Regions from separate parts of the Burkholderia metallica genome, predicted to be linked through region 2. Evidence: predicted binding sites of a transcription regulator. Region 2 holds the regulator's gene; the other holds the start of a gene.

Region 1 (7,647 bases), 1.4 Mb from region 2:
TGCTCGACATCGCCGACAACCCGAAGAAGCTGAAGATCTCCGAACTCGACGCCGCGCAACTGCCACGCGTGCTGTCGGACGTCGACGCGGCCGTGATCAACACGAACTACGCGCTGGCCGCGAACCTGCAGCCGACCAAGGACGCGATCGCGCTCGAGTCGCTGACGAGCCCGTATGCGAACCTGATCGCGGTGCGTGCGAAGGACAAGGATCAGCCGTGGGTGAAGAAGCTGGTCAAGGCGTACCAGTCGCCGGAAGTGAAGGAATTCATCAAGAAGCAGTTCAAGGGCTCGATGGTCGCGTCGTTCTGAACGCGATCGGATGATCGAACGAAGGCCTGCACGTGTGCAGGCCTTTTTTTCGTGTGGCGCGTTCAGCCCCGCTCACATCTCGCCGCGCCGCGAGCAGATCGACATGATCTGCTGGATCGCGTAGTTGTCGCGCACGCCGGGCAGCGACTGCACGACGCACTCGTGAAAGCGCCGCTCGCGCGGCAGCAGCATCGCGTTGTTGCGGTACAGCGCATCGCACGAGCGCTGGATCAACTGGGCCGCCGCGCCGTTGCGGCTTTCGCGCAGCGCATTGAGCATGCAGTCGTCGTATTGCGCGTTGCCGTCGGTCAGTGCGAACGCCGCGCCCGGCAGCGCCAGCGCGGCAGCGACGATTGCGACGGCTCGGATCCCCCGTTTCATCTGCCCTCCGATGGATTGGGTCGGCCGACAGCATAGCGTAAAGTCGCGAGCGCGGCCGACGCGTTGGCCGGCTCGGGCCGGTGCCGCCACCGGCGGGGCTTTGGACGCATTCGCGACGATTCGGGGAGGCTGCGCCCGGCGCGTCGCGCGAAAGCTGGAAGTCAGGCGGTGGTCTGTGGAAATGGTATCCTCGTGCGTTCGCCGCCTCACCCTTTCCCGGGGCGTGCGCGGGCCGATCGTCGCGTCGCGTACGCGCGGCGGCGCCCGTCCGACGGCGGCGGGAATCCATCATCCAGAACCGACACAATACGGGGGAGACACACCCATGAAGCGTTTCAAGACTTTCGCGATCCGTTCGATCACGGCCGGCGTGGCCGCGCTCGCGCTGGCCGGCGCCGCGCACGCACAGACCGTCAAGGTGCTGTCGATCGTCGATCACCCCGCGCTCGACGCGATCCGCGACGGCGTGCGCGCCGAACTGAAGGCGCAAGGCTACGGCGACGACAAGCTCAAGTGGGAATACCAGAGCGCGCAGGGCAACACGGGCACGGCCGCGCAGATCGCGCGCAAGTTCGTCGGCGACCAGCCCGACGTGATCGTCGCGATCGCGACGCCGGCCGCGCAGGCGGTGGTCGCGTCGACGAAGAGCGTGCCGGTCGTCTATTCGGGCGTGACCGATCCGGTCGCCGCGCAGCTCGTGAAGGGCTGGGGCCCGTCGGGCACCAACGTGACGGGCGTATCCGACAAGCTGCCGCTCGATCGCCAGGTCGCGCTGATCAAGCGCGTCGTGCCGAATGCGAAGACGGTCGGCATGGTCTACAACCCGGGCGAGGCGAACTCGGTCGTCGTCGTGAAGGAGCTCAAGGAGATTCTCGCGAAGCAGGGGATGACGCTGAAGGAAGCGGCCGCGCCGCGTACCGTCGACATCGGCCCGGCCGCGAAGAGCCTGATCGGCAAGGTCGACGTGATCTACACGAACACCGACAACAACGTCGTGTCCGCGTACGAAGCGCTCGTGAAGGTCGCGAACGAAGCGAAGATCCCGCTCGTCGCCGGCGACACCGACAGCGTGAAGCGCGGCGGCATCGCGGCGCTCGGCATCAACTACGGCGACCTCGGCCGCCAGACGGGCAAGGTCGTCGCGCGCATCCTGAAGGGCGAGAAGCCGGGCGCGATCGCGTCGGAGACGAGCAGCAACCTCGAATTGTTCGCGAACACGGGCGCGGCCGCGAAGCAGGGCGTCACGCTGTCACCGGATCTGCTCAAGGACGCGAAGACGGTCATCAAGTAAGCATGTAAGCGGTCCGACCGCCGCGCTTGCGGGCCCGATCCGGGCCCGAACGACACCGCCGGACGGGCGGCTCCCACCCGGGGCCGCCCGTTCGCTTCGCCCGGCCGTACACGTGAGGCCGGGAAGCAACAGGATTTCCCCATCATGTCTCTGTTCTCGTTTCTGGGCGCACTGGAGATCGGCCTGATCTTCAGCCTCGTCGCCCTCGGGGTGCTGATCTCGTTTCGCATCCTCAACTTCCCCGACCTCACCGTCGACGGCAGCTTTCCGCTCGGCGGCGCCGTCGCCGCGACGCTGATCTCGGCCGGCTACGACCCGTTCAGCTCGACCTGCATCGCGATCGTCGCGGGCGCGGTGGCCGGCTTCATCACCGGCTGGCTCAACGTGCGCCTGAAGATCATGGATCTGCTCGCCAGTATCCTGATGATGATCGCGCTCTACTCGGTGAACCTGCGGATCATGGGCCGGCCGAACGTGCCGCTCATCACCGAGCCCACCCTCTTCACCGTGCTGCAGCCCGACTGGATGCCCGACTACGTGCTGCGCCCGGCGCTGCTCGCGATCGTCGTCGTGGTCGCGAAGCTCGGCCTCGACTGGTTCTTCTCGTCGCAGCTCGGCCTCGCGATGCGCGCGACCGGCGCGAACCCGCGGATGGCACGCGCGCAGGGCATCGCGACGGGCCGCGCGACGCTCGCCGGGATGGCGCTGTCGAATGCGCTCGTCGCGCTCGCCGGCGCGTTGTTCGCGCAGACGCAGGGCGGCGCGGACATCTCGATGGGGATCGGCACGATCGTGATCGGGCTGGCCGCCGTGATCATCGGCGAGACGCTGCTGCCCGCGCGCCGGCTCGTGCTGACGACGCTCGCCGTCGTGCTCGGCGCGATCGTCTACCGCTTCTTCATCGCGCTCGCGCTGAACAGCGAATTCATCGGTCTGAAGGCGCAGGATCTGAACCTCGTGACGGCCGCGCTCGTCACGATCGCGCTTGTGCTGCCGGCGACGCGCAAGAAGCTGTTTGCGCGCAAGAACGGAGGGGCCTGACATGCTGTCCGCACACGATCTCAAACTCACGTTCAATCCCGGCACGCCGATCGAGACGCGCGCGCTGCGCGGGTTGTCGCTCGACATTCCCGACGGCCAGTTCGTCGCGGTGATCGGCTCGAACGGCGCCGGCAAGTCGACCTTCCTCAATGCGGTCAGCGGCGACCAGCGCGTCGATTCGGGGCGCATCGCGATCGACGGCACGGACGTCACGCGCAAGGCCGCGTGGGATCGCGCGCACCTCGTCGCGCGCGTGTTCCAGGATCCGATGGCCGGCACCTGCGAGGCGCTGACGATCGAGGAGAACATGGCGCTCGCGATGGCGCGCGGTGCGCGGCGCGGCTTTCGTGCCGCGCTCGACCGGCCGTCGCGCGAGCTGTTCCGCGACAAGCTGCGGCTGCTGAACCTCGGCCTCGAAAACCGTCTGACCGACCGGATCGGGCTGCTGTCGGGCGGCCAGCGGCAGGCGGTGAGCCTGCTGATGGCGTCGCTGCGGCCGTCGCGGATCCTGCTGCTCGACGAGCATACGGCCGCGCTCGACCCGAAGACGGCTGCGTTCGTGCTGGAACTGACCGCGCGCATCGTCGCCGAGGGCAAGCTGACGACGATGATGGTCACGCACAGCATGCGGCAGGCGCTCGATTACGGCGAGCGCACGGTGATGCTGCACCAGGGGCAGGTCGTGCTCGACGTGTCGGGCGACGCGCGCAAGGGGCTCGACGTGCCGGATCTGCTGCAGATGTTCGAGAAGGTGCGTCACGAGCAGCTCGACGACGACGCGTTGCTGCTCGGCTGACGGCGGCGGGCGGGCCGGCGCGGTGTGCGATGTGCGCATCGTGCCGGCTGGCCGCTCGGCACGATCCGGCCCGGTTGCGCGATCCGGTTCACGTGGGTCGCCCCGGCGCCGCAAAGGCGTGGCGGGCATTCGCCCGCGCGATCCGGCGAGGCCGGGAACGACGCGCCGTAACAGAGTGAGTTCGCCGGCTTTTCACCGGTCTTTGATCTGACGAAAGAGCGGTTTCGTACCAGGACTGTGCGACGTGCACACATTGCCATATACTGTATATCCATACAGTTGTGGGTGGCGTCATGCTCGCATCCTCCATTTCTCCCGAATCCCTTCATCCATCGCTCTGGCGCGGCTCGCAGCTCGCGCGCGGCGGTCCGCGCACGATCGAGACCGGTTTCGCGCCGCTGTCGGCCGAGTTGCCGGGCGGCGGCTGGCCGGTCGGCGGGCTCGTCGAACTGCTGGCCGCGCAGCCGGGCTGCGGCGAGATGCGGCTGCTCGCCCCCGCGCTTGCCCGCACCGTCAGCGCCCGGCGTCCGCTCGCGCTCGTCGCGCCGCCGCAAGCGCCGCATGCAACCGCGCTCGCCAGTCTCGGCGTGCCGGCCGACGCGCTGCTGTGGCTGCGCGCCGGCACCCGCACGGATGCGCTGTGGGCCGCCGAGCAGGCGCTCAAGACCGGCTGCTGCGGCGCGCTGCTGCTGTGGCAGGACGCGCGGCCCGACGCGCTGCGGCGGCTGCATCTCGCGGCCGCGCGCACGGGCGACACGCTGTTCGTGATGCTGCGCCCGCTGTCGGCCGAGCGCCAACCGTCGCCGGCCGTGCTGCGCGTCGCGCTGTACCCGGTGCCGGGCGGCGTGTCGCTCGACATCGTCAAGCGGCGCGGCCCCGCACGCAGCGAGCCGCTCGTGCTCGACCTGCCGTCGCCCATCGTGGAGAGCCGCTATGCGCGTCTTGCTCGGCATCCATCTGCCGCGCCTGCCGCTCGACGTGTGCGTCGCGCCTCCGTCTGACGGCGAGGCTGGCGGCGCCGGCCGGGCGGTGCTCGAGCAGGGTGTCGTGCTGATCGCCGACGCGGCCGCGCACCGGCAGGGCGTGCGCGCGGGCATGAAGCGCGGCGGCGTGCTCACGCTCGCCCCGCACACGCAGCTCGTCGAACGCGATCCCGCCCGCGAGGCCGATGCGCTGCGCGCGGTCGCGCTCGCGTTGCTGCGCTTTTCGCCGTGCGTCGCGCTCGACGACGAAGCCACGCTGATCGTTGACGTCGGCCCGAGCCTGCGGCTGTTCGGCGGGTTGCCGTCGCTGTGCCGCCAGGTGCGCGCGACGCTCGCGGCGCTCGGCTATGCGGCGCGCCTGTCCGCCGCGCCGACCGGGCGCGGCGCGTGGCTGCTCGCGCGCACGTCGGCCCGGGCGCGCATCCGGCGCCGCATCGCGAGGCCGGCTTCGCTCGTCCGTTCGCTCGACAGGCTGCCGTGCGTGCTGCTGCCCGATGCGCGCCCGTATGCGGGCTGGTTCGACGGCCTCGGTTGCCGCACGCTCGCCGATCTGCGCGGCCTGCCGCGCGCGGGGCTGCAGCGCCGCTGCGGTCCCGCGCTGCTGGCCGCGCTCGATCGTGCGTACGGCGATGCGGTCGAGCCGCTTGCATGGATGGCGGTGCCGCCCGTGTTCGATGTGCGGCTCGAATTGCCGGAGCGCGTCGAATACGCGGAAGCCGTGCTGTTCGCCGCGCGGCGGCTCGTCGCGCAGCTGTGCGGCTGGCTGGCCGCGCGGCAACTGTCGCTGGCCGCGATGACGTTCGATCTCGAGCACGAGCGCGGCCGCCAGGCCGTGCCGCCGACGCCGCTCGAACTCGCGTTCGCCGCGCCCGTGCGCGACGACGCGCACTTCATGCGGCTGCTCGGCGAGCGGCTCGCGCGCGTCGAGTTGCCGGCCGCGGTGATCGCGGTGCGTCTGCAAGCCACGCGCGTCGAATCGGTTGCGCCGCCGGCCGAGGATCTCTTTCCCGAGCCGGGCGGCACGCGCGAGACGCGCGCGCGGCTGTTCGAGCTGCTGGTCGCGCGGCTCGGCGCGGACAACGTGCTGCGCGCGGCACCCGTTGCCGATCACCGGCCCGAGGCCGCGAACCGCTGGCTGCCGCTCGATGCGCAGGCCGGCAAGCCGGCGGCCGGGCCGCCGGCGGTGCCACCGAGGCCCGCGTGGCTGCTGGACGAGCCGCTGCCGTTGCTGATGCGTGAGAACCGGCCGGTCTTTCATACGCCGCTCAGGATGATGTCGTCGGTGGAGCGGATCGAGGCCGGGTGGTTCGACGATCAGTTCGCGGCGCGCGATTACTGCGTCGCGCAGGACGAGGCCGGTGCGTGCTACTGGGTGTTCAAGGAGCGGGCAGGGAGCGAGGCCGAGCCGCGCTGGTTCCTGCACGGCCTGTTCGGGTGAGTGGCGATGGTTGCGGAATTCAGCTGGCTGCCCGATTACGCGGAGTTGTTCTGCCGTTCGAACTTTTCGTTCCTGCATGGCGCGTCGCATGCGGAGGAACTGGTCGAGCGTGCGGCCGAACTCGGTTATCGCGGGATCGCGATCACCGACGAATGCTCGCTCGCCGGCGCGCCGCGCATGCATGTCGCGGCGAAGGCGAAAGGGTTGCCGCTCGTCATCGGGTCGTATTTCGAAGTCACGCCGGATGAGGTCGCGCCCGGCCACGATCCGGGCCCCGGCGCGTTCGGGCTCGTGCTGCTCGCGCAAAACCGCGAGGGCTACGGCAACCTGTCCGAGCTGATTTCGTGGCGGCGGATGGAGGCGCCGAAGGGCACTTACAAGCTGACGTCGCGGATGCTGTCGGCACCGCCTGCCGAGTTTGCGCACTTGCGCGGCATGTCCGACTGCTTCGCGATTCTCGTGCCCACGTATCCGGTGCGTGCCGATGTACTCGATGCGCAGGTCGCGTGGTTTCGCGCGACCTTCGGCGAGCGGGCACGGCTCGGACTCGTGCAACTGCAGCGCGCGCTGGATGGTGTGCAGCGCGACGAGATTCGTGCGGCCGGCAAACGGCGCGGCGTGCCCATCGTCGCGCTCGGCGACGTGACGATGCATAGGCGCTCATGCAAGCCGTTGCAGGACGTGATGACGGCGATTCGCATCGGGATGTCGGTTTCGGAATGCGGCTATGCGCTGGCGCCGAATGCGGAACAGCATCTGCGTTTGCGGCAGCGGATCGGACTGTTGTTCGCGCCGGACGAGATCGCGCAGACGTGCGCGATGCTCGATGCGTGCGGTTTCTCTCTCGACGAGTTGAAGTATGAATATCCGCTTGAACTCGTGCCGCGCGGACATACGCCGACCAGTTACCTGAAGCAGGAGACGTGGGCCGGGGTCGCTCGACGTTATTGGAATGGTGTGCCGGACAAAGTGGCAAAGCAGATCAGGTATGAACTTGGCCTGATCGCGAAACTGGAGTACGAGCCGTTTTTCCTGACCGTCTACGACATCGTCAAATACGCGCGCAGCCAGAACATCCTGTGCCAGGGACGAGGCTCGGCGGCGAACTCGGTCGTCTGCTACTGCCTGGGTATCACCGAGGTGAAACCCGAGCAGAGCACGATGCTGTTCGAGCGCTTCATCAGCGAGGAACGCGGCGAGCCGCCCGACATCGACGTCGACTTTGAGCACCAGCGCCGGGAAGAGGTCATTCAGCATATCTACAGGAAATACGGCAAGGATCGCGCGGCCATCGCGGCCGCCGTATCGACTTACCGCCCGCGCGGCGTACTGCGCGAAACCGGCAAGGCGCTCGGCGTCGATCCGATGCTGATCGATCGCGTCGCGAAAGGGCATCGCTGGTTCGA
Region 2 (7,647 bases):
CGCAGGAACACATCTTCCAGATTGGCCGGGCGATGCAGATAGCGCAACCCCGTACGACCCTTGAGCCGCGCGCTGAGCGGTTCCGGATCGCTCACGTAGCAGAACAGTGTCTCGCCGCTGATCTCGGTGCGCTTCGCGAACGCCGACAGCTCGTCGCGCAGCGTGGCCGGATCGGGCCCGTAGATCTCGATCACGTCGCAGCCGATCTCCGATTCGATCAGCGCGTGCGGCGCGCCTTCGGCGATCTTGCGGCCTTCCTCGATCACGCACAGGCGATCGCACAGGCGTTCGGCTTCTTCCATGAAGTGCGTGGTGATCAGGATCGTCTTGCCGCGCGCGAGCAGCGAGCGCAGCCGTTCCCACATCAGGTGACGCGCCTGCGGGTCGAGGCCCGTCGTCGGCTCGTCGAGCACCAGCACGTCGGGATCGTTGACGAGCGCGCGGGCCAGCGTCAGGCGGCGCTTCATGCCGCCCGACAACTCGCCGACCTTCGCATCGGCCTTGTTCTCGAGCTTCGCGAATTCGAGCAGCGGCTTCACGAGCGCGCGCGCAGCCTGCGCCGACATCCCGAAATAGCGGCTGAAGACGACCAGGTTCTCGCGCACGGTGAAGTCGGGGTCGAGATTGTCGAACTGCGGGACGACGCCGACGCGCCGGCGCGCAAACCGCGCACGCGCTGGAACCGGTTCGCCGCAGAGCGAAATGGTGCCGGCATCGGGATGCGCGAGGCCGAGCAGCATTTTCAGCGTGGTGGTCTTGCCGGCGCCGTTCGGCCCGAGCAGGCCGTAGCATTCGCCGGCTTGGACGGTGAACGACAGATCGTTGACGACGAGCTTGTCGCCATAGTGCTTTTCGACGTTCCGGAAATCGATCGGTGCAACGGACATGGGCAGGTCGTCGTTGTAAGCGGGCGCGGACGCATTCCGCTGCCGGATGCGTGGCCGGCGTGCGAACCGATCGGACGATTGCGAGTCACATGGGCATGACCGAAGCGCACGACGCCGGCGCCCGATGGCCCGCTGGAGTACGAACGGGCCATTCTAGTGCATCGGCTGCGTCTCTTCAGCGCATCCCTGCACGGTGCGATGCATGCGCGCACCGATCGTGCACCGCATCATTGCGCACGCGCCGAGCGGGGCGAATCAGCGTTTTCCATCCCTTGCGTCCTGAATTGCGGCGCACCATGATGAATACGTAGGCTCGTTGGCGACAGGGAGGTTTCATGGCTAGCTACAACAAGATTCTGCTGTGTTACGACGGCACGCTCGAAGGGCGCAAGGCCCTGCGTTGCGGCGCCAATCTCGCGATGGACCTGAAGGCCGAGACGCATTTGCTGTCGGTCGTCGACATGCGCTCGAGCATCGCGCAGAGCGCCGGTTTGCTGACCGACGTCGCGTGCGGCCGGTTCGAGGAAACCGCGCGTGAAATCCTGCAGGAAGGGGTGAACTGGCTGCGCGAACGCGGCGTGCAGGCCGAAGGCCATTTCGCGTTCGGCTATCCGATCGACGAAATCGCGAATCTCGCGACGGAGCTGAAGGTCGACCTCGTCGTGGTCGGCCATCGATGCCGCAGCGGGCTATCGAGATGGTGGATGGGCTCGGGCAACACGCAACTGCTCGATCGCGTGAACTGCAGCATCCTGGTTGCGTGTTCGTCGGCGGAAGAGCAGAAGGCCGAAATCGCGCGCGAGCGTGAAGCCGCGACGGCGAACGGCAAATGATCTGAAGACTCGATGGCTATCTGGCCGGTGATGCGTGCCGGCTAGGTGCCGCACCGCTTCGGCGGCGCGAGCGTCGAGCGCGGCCTGCTAGGCGTGCAGGTCGATCGAAGACAACTTCCACGAAAACAGCCCGAAGCGGTGAAAGATCGCCGCATAGCGTGTGCCGTCGGCACTGCGCTGATAGGTCACGACAAATTCGTCGATATTCCGGTAGCCGGCGCTGGTTTGCTGCGGATGCGGTGATGGTGCGGCATCGACCGCGCTGGCCGGTACGGCGGCGGGCGCAGGCGGCGATGATGCGGCGGTAGCAGCCGCGTTGCTGCCCGGCGTGACCGTGCTCGCCGGAGCCGGATTGGCGGATGGCGCGGCCGGCGGGCTGCTCGGCGGCGGATTCGACCATTCAGGTGGGCGCTCACCCGGATTGCCGCGCGGCGGCAATCCGCTCATCAACGCGGCCACGCCTTCCGGCGTCGCGTAGGCATCGACGAGCGGGCCGATCAGCGCGGCCCCGATCAGCGCACCGATCACCGCGAACGGATTGTCCTTCTTCACTGCGTCGATCCGGCGCATCAACTCTTCCGTGACTTGCTGCTTCAGGCTGATGCGCAGCGACGGAAAATCGACATATTCGCTGATGGCCTGCGCATCGCGCGCATCGATCGCCGATTTCAGGCGACCGATCGCGATGTACGGCGACGCGTACGCATAGCCGATCGCCGCGACGATGGCGACGGCCAGCACGACGATCAACAGGGGCTTGAGCCGCCATGCGCGGCGCGGCGATCCGGTCACGTTGCCTCCGGTGCGGACAGGTTCCGCAATCAGAGACCGCCCGGCGTAGCCGATCGTTCCTCGGCGATGCAGCGATCGATCATCCGGCACACGGCATCGATCGTGCCGACCATGATCAGGCGCGAACGGCCGTGATACACACGCACCGGCGCACGGCGCGCGGGTTCCGCGTGATTCAGGCCGGCGTTCAGCGAGACCCGCGCGAAAGCGGGCAGCGCCGACGGCAGCAGGGACGCCTGCCGTTCGACTGCGACTTCTTCTTGCACGGGCGCCGCCGCGGACAGCGGTGCGCAGGGCGTCCGGCCGCGCAAGTGACGGAGGCGGCCGAATTGACGGAAAGGCAGCAGACGGGAAAGGCGTTCCATGATGTTCTCCTCAGCGAGACGGAATGTCAGAGTTCGCCTGATCGGATCAGTCCGACGGCGATGCCTTCCAGCGCGAATTCCGCGCTGCCGGCCTTGACGAAGATGTTTTCGTAATCAGGGTTCTCCGCGATCAGCTCGAGGCCGCCGGGCCGGCGCATCAGGCGCTTGACGGTGACGTCGTCGCCGAGACGCGCGACGATGATCTGGCCGTCCTTCGCTTCGGTGCGCTTCTGCACCGCGAGGAGGTCGCCGTCGAGGATGCCGGCGTCGCGCATCGACAGGCCGCGCACTTTCAGCAGGTAGTCGGGCTTGCTGGAGAACAGCGCGGGATCGCACGCGTAATGCTGCGAGATGTGCTCCTGCGCGAGGATCGGGCTACCGGCTGCCACGCGGCCGACGAGCGGCAGCGACAGCTGCATCAGGCCGGCATGCGGCAGCGTGAACTGGTGCGGGGCATCGTCGATGCCGAGCAGGCGGATGCCGCGCGACGCGCCGGCTGCCAGCTCGATCACGCCTTTGCGCGCCAGCGCGCGCAGGTGCTCCTCGGCCGCATTCGGCGAGCTGAAGCCCAGTTCGGCCGCGATCTCGGCGCGGGTGGGCGGGAATCCGGAGCGCTCGATCGCGCGACGGATCAAGTCGAACACTTGCTGCTGACGGGCGGTGAGTTTGGTCATGGCTCAACTGTATGGATAGACAGTGAGCTGTATTTTTATACAGTAGTTCGGGAATTTCAAGTGTTACTTGAGGTTCGACGCGATCGCGCCGGTTCCGACGCGATTTCGCGACGCCCGGACGCCGGTTCATCTGCCGCAACCGTCCATCCCGTCTGCGTTAGCACTTTTGAGTATTAAAAAATGAGGAACGATTATTTTTAATCATGTAACCCGTTCGCTAGACTGGCCCGACATCGCAATACCGACAACACTGGAGAACCAAGGATGGGCAAGCGCAATACGGGGCTGGTGGGCGGAGTGGGCCGCCTGATCGCAACACTCGCGCTGGGCGCGGCGGCGGCGCTGGGCGTCGCGACGCACGCGCAGGCCGATACGACTTTCCTGAACGTGTCGTACGACCCGACGCGCGAGCTGTATCAGGACTTCAACCAGGCGTTCGGCAAGGAGTGGAAGGCGAAGACGGGCGAGACCGTCAACTTCAAGCAGTCGCACGGCGGCTCGGGCGCGCAGGCGCGCTCGGTGCTCGACGGCCTGCAGGCCGACGTCGTCACGCTGGCGCTTGCGTACGACATCGACGCGCTCGCGAACAAGGGGCTCGTCAGCAAGGACTGGCAGAAGCGCCTGCCCGACAACGCATCGCCGTACACGTCGACGATCGTGTTCCTGGTGCGCAAGGGCAACCCGAAGGGGATCAAGGACTGGGACGACCTGACCAAGCCGGGCATCTCGATCGTCACGCCGAACCCGAAGACGTCGGGCGGCGCGCGCTGGAACTACCTGGCCGCATGGGCGTACGCGGTGCACAAGCCGGGCGGCAACGAGCAGACGGCGAAGGAATTCGTCACGAAGCTCTACAAGAACGCAGGCGTGCTCGATTCGGGCGCGCGCGGCGCGACCACGAGCTTCGTGCAGCGCGGGATCGGCGACGTGCTGATCGCGTGGGAAAACGAGGCGTTCCTGTCGGTGAAGGAATTCGGCACCGACAAGTTCGAGATCGTCGTGCCGTCGGTGAGCATCCTGGCCGAGCCGCCGGTCGCGGTGGTCGACAAGGTGGTCGACAAGAAGGGCACGCGCAAGCTGGCCGACGCGTACCTGAACTTCCTGTACAGCCCGCAGGGCCAGGAGATCGCCGCGCGCAACTACTACCGGCCGCGCTCGAAGAACGTGCCGGCGGAGCTCACGAAGCAGTTCCCGAAGCTGAAGCTGTACACGGTCGACGATACGTTCGGCGGCTGGACGAATGCGCAGAAGACGCATTTCGCGGACGGCGGCGTGTTCGATTCGATCTACAAGCCGCAGTAACGCCATAACGACAGCGGCGCGCCACGACAGCGCGCCGCATCCCCGACGGGCCGCCGGCGCGATTCACTGCGCCGGCGTTTGCGTCGGACCCATGAGCAGCATCGACCCAGCAAGAGCATCCGATGACGACGTACACCTTTCGCAAGCCGAGCGCGCTGCCCGGTTTCGGCGTGACGCTCGGCATCACGGTGGCCTATTTAAGCCTCGTGGTGCTGATCCCGCTCGCCGCCACGTTCCTGAAGACCGCGACGCTGTCGTGGGACCAGTTCGTCACCGCCGTCACGTCGCCGCGCGTGCTCGCGTCGTACCGGCTGACGTTCGCGTCCGCGCTCGGCGGCGCGCTGATCAACGCCGTGTTCGGCTTTCTCGTCGCGTGGGTGCTCGTGCGCTACACGTTCCCGTTCAAGCGCCTCGTCGACGCGATCGTCGACCTGCCGTTCGCGCTGCCGACGTCGGTCGCCGGCATCTCGCTCGCGGCCGTCTATGCGACCAACGGCTGGGTCGGCCAGTATCTCGCGCCGCTCGGCATCAAGATCGCGTTCACGCCGGCCGGCGTGCTGGTCGCGCTGACCTTCATCGGGCTGCCGTTCGTCGTGCGCACCGTGCAGCCGGTGCTCGAGGATTTCGAGCGCGAGCAGGAAGAGGCCGCCGCGTGCCTCGGCGCATCGCGCTGGCTGACGTTTCGCCGCGTCGTGCTGCCGGCCGTGCTGCCGGCGCTCCTCACCGGGTTCGCGCTGGCGTTCGCGCGCGCGCTCGGTGAATACGGGTCGGTGATCTTCATCGCCGGCAACGTGCCGATGAAGTCCGAGATCACGTCGCTGCTGATCATCACGAAGCTCGAACAGTACGACTACGCGGGCGCAACCGCGCTCGCGGTCGTGATGCTCGTGGTGTCGTTCCTGATGCTGCTGCTGATCAACACGCTGCAGTGGTATCTGCAGCGCAGGACGAGCAAGGGCGCGAGCGGCCCCGCGCCCGTCACCGTCAACGCCGTCGCGGCAGGAGGCCAGCAATGAGCCAGGAGGCCACCGTCGTGCTGAAAACCCCGTCGCCGGCCGCGCGCGCCGCGAAGCGGCTCGACCCCGTCAGCGAGTCGCGCGTCGTGCGCTGGCTGCTCACGGGCATTGCGCTCGCGTTTCTCGCGTTCTTCCTCGTCGTGCCGCTTGCCGCGGTGTTCGTCGAGGCGCTGAGAAAGGGCGTCGGCTTCTATCTCGAATCGCTCGCCGATCCCGACGCGTGGTCGGCGATCAAGCTGACGCTGACCGTCGCCGCGATCGCCGTGCCGCTGAACCTCGTGTTCGGCGTGTGCGCGTCGTGGGCGATCGCGAAATTCGAATTTCGCGGCAAGGCGCTGCTGACGACGCTGATCGATTTGCCGTTCTCGGTGTCGCCGGTGATCTCCGGCCTCGTGTACGTGCTGCTGTTCGGCGCGCAGGGCTGGCTCGGGCCGTGGCTGCAGGCGCACGACGTGCAGATCATCTTCGCGGTGCCGGGCATCGTGCTCGCGACGATCTTCGTCACGTTCCCGTTCGTCGCGCGCGAGCTGATTCCGCTGATGCAGGCGCAAGGTACCGACGAGGAGGAAGCCGCGCGCGTGCTCGGCGCGTCGGGCTGGCAGATCTTCCGTCGCGTGACGCTGCCGAACGTGAAGTGGGGCCTGCTGTACGGCGTGATCCTGTGCAATGCGCGCGCGATGGGCGAATTCGGCGCGGTGTCGGTCGTGTCCGGCCACATCCGCGGCGTGACCGACACGATGCCGCTGCACGTCGAGATCCTGTACAACGAATACAACTTCGCGGCGGCGTTCGCGGTGGCGTCGGTGCTGGCGCTGCTCGCGCTCGTCACGCTCGCGCTGAAGCTGCTCGCCGAGCGCCACCTCGCCGCCGAACTGGCCGGTGCGCGCGACGCCGTTCCCGCACATGCCGGCCCCGTCGCCGCCGTTTCGTCGAAATCGTAAAGAGGCAACCAGAATGGGTATCACCGTCCGTAACCTTCAGAAGCGCTTCGGCGATTTCACGGCGCTCGACAACGTCTCGCTCGACTTCCCGCCCGGCGAGCTGGTCGCGCTGCTCGGGCCGTCCGGCTGCGGCAAGACCACGCTGCTGCGCGTGATCGCGGGCCTCGAGCACGCGGATGCCGGCCAGGTCGTGCTGCAGGGGCTCGACGTCGCGTCGGTCGGCGCGCGCGATCGCCAGGTCGGCTTCGTGTTCCAGCACTACGCACTGTTTCGCCACATGACGGTGTTCGAGAACGTCGCGTTCGGGTTGCGCGTGAAGCCGCGCCGCGAGCGGCCGTCGGAAAGCGCGATCCGCGACAAGGTGCACGAACTGCTGAAGCTCGTGCAACTCGACTGGCTCGCGCAGCGCTATCCGTCCGAGCTGTCGGGCGGCCAGCGTCAGCGCATCGCGCTCGCCCGCGCGCTCGCGGTCGAGCCGAAAGTGCTGCTGCTCGACGAACCGTTCGGCGCGCTCGACGCGAAGGTCCGCAAGGAGCTGCGCGGCTGGCTGCGCCGCCTGCACGACGATCTGCACATCTCGACGATCTTCGTCACGCACGACCAGGAGGAGGCGCTGGAAGTCGCGGACCGCATCGTCGTGCTGAACCGCGGGCACGTGGAGCAGGTCGGCAGCCCGCAGGACGTCTACGATCATCCGCAGAGCGCCTTCGTGTACGAGTTCCTCGGCGCGGCCAACCGGCTGCCGGGCACGGTTGCCGGGCGCGGCTTCGTGGCCGAGGGCGCGGCCGCGCCGATCGAGGTCGACGCCGATTTCGCGGGCCCGGCGAACGCGTACGT

What was found. The regulator LexA, encoded in region 2, represses DNA repair genes until DNA is damaged. The targets are predictions, from matches to a motif close to ACTGTATNNNNATACAGT.
Region 1: imuA (translesion DNA synthesis-associated protein ImuA) is a predicted target of LexA. The motif match lies at 4,083-4,100, and genes of this name have one in related genera.

What each region holds. Positions count from the first base shown of each region.
Region 1 is NZ_CP013401.1:3,194,562-3,202,208, reverse strand. It holds gene WJ16_RS14450 (MetQ/NlpA family ABC transporter substrate-binding protein) at 1-311, shown strand, start outside; gene WJ16_RS14445 (VF_A0006 family four-cysteine protein) at 384-692, opposite strand; gene WJ16_RS14440 (ABC transporter substrate-binding protein) at 1,018-1,983, shown strand; gene WJ16_RS14435 (ABC transporter permease) at 2,128-3,024, shown strand; gene WJ16_RS14430 (ABC transporter ATP-binding protein) at 3,026-3,820, shown strand; gene imuA (translesion DNA synthesis-associated protein ImuA) at 4,114-4,821, shown strand; gene WJ16_RS14420 (Y-family DNA polymerase) at 4,754-6,241, shown strand; gene WJ16_RS14415 (error-prone DNA polymerase) at 6,248-7,647, shown strand, end outside.
Region 2 is NZ_CP013401.1:1,769,577-1,777,223, forward strand. It holds gene nodI (nodulation factor ABC transporter ATP-binding protein NodI) at 1-887, opposite strand, end outside; gene WJ16_RS07995 (universal stress protein) at 1,223-1,720, shown strand; gene WJ16_RS08000 (DUF2939 domain-containing protein) at 1,808-2,512, opposite strand; gene WJ16_RS08005 (hypothetical protein) at 2,542-2,877, opposite strand; gene lexA (transcriptional repressor LexA) at 2,904-3,551, opposite strand; gene WJ16_RS08015 (sulfate ABC transporter substrate-binding protein) at 3,816-4,853, shown strand; gene cysT (sulfate ABC transporter permease subunit CysT) at 4,976-5,869, shown strand; gene cysW (sulfate ABC transporter permease subunit CysW) at 5,866-6,810, shown strand; gene WJ16_RS08030 (sulfate/molybdate ABC transporter ATP-binding protein) at 6,824-7,647, shown strand, end outside.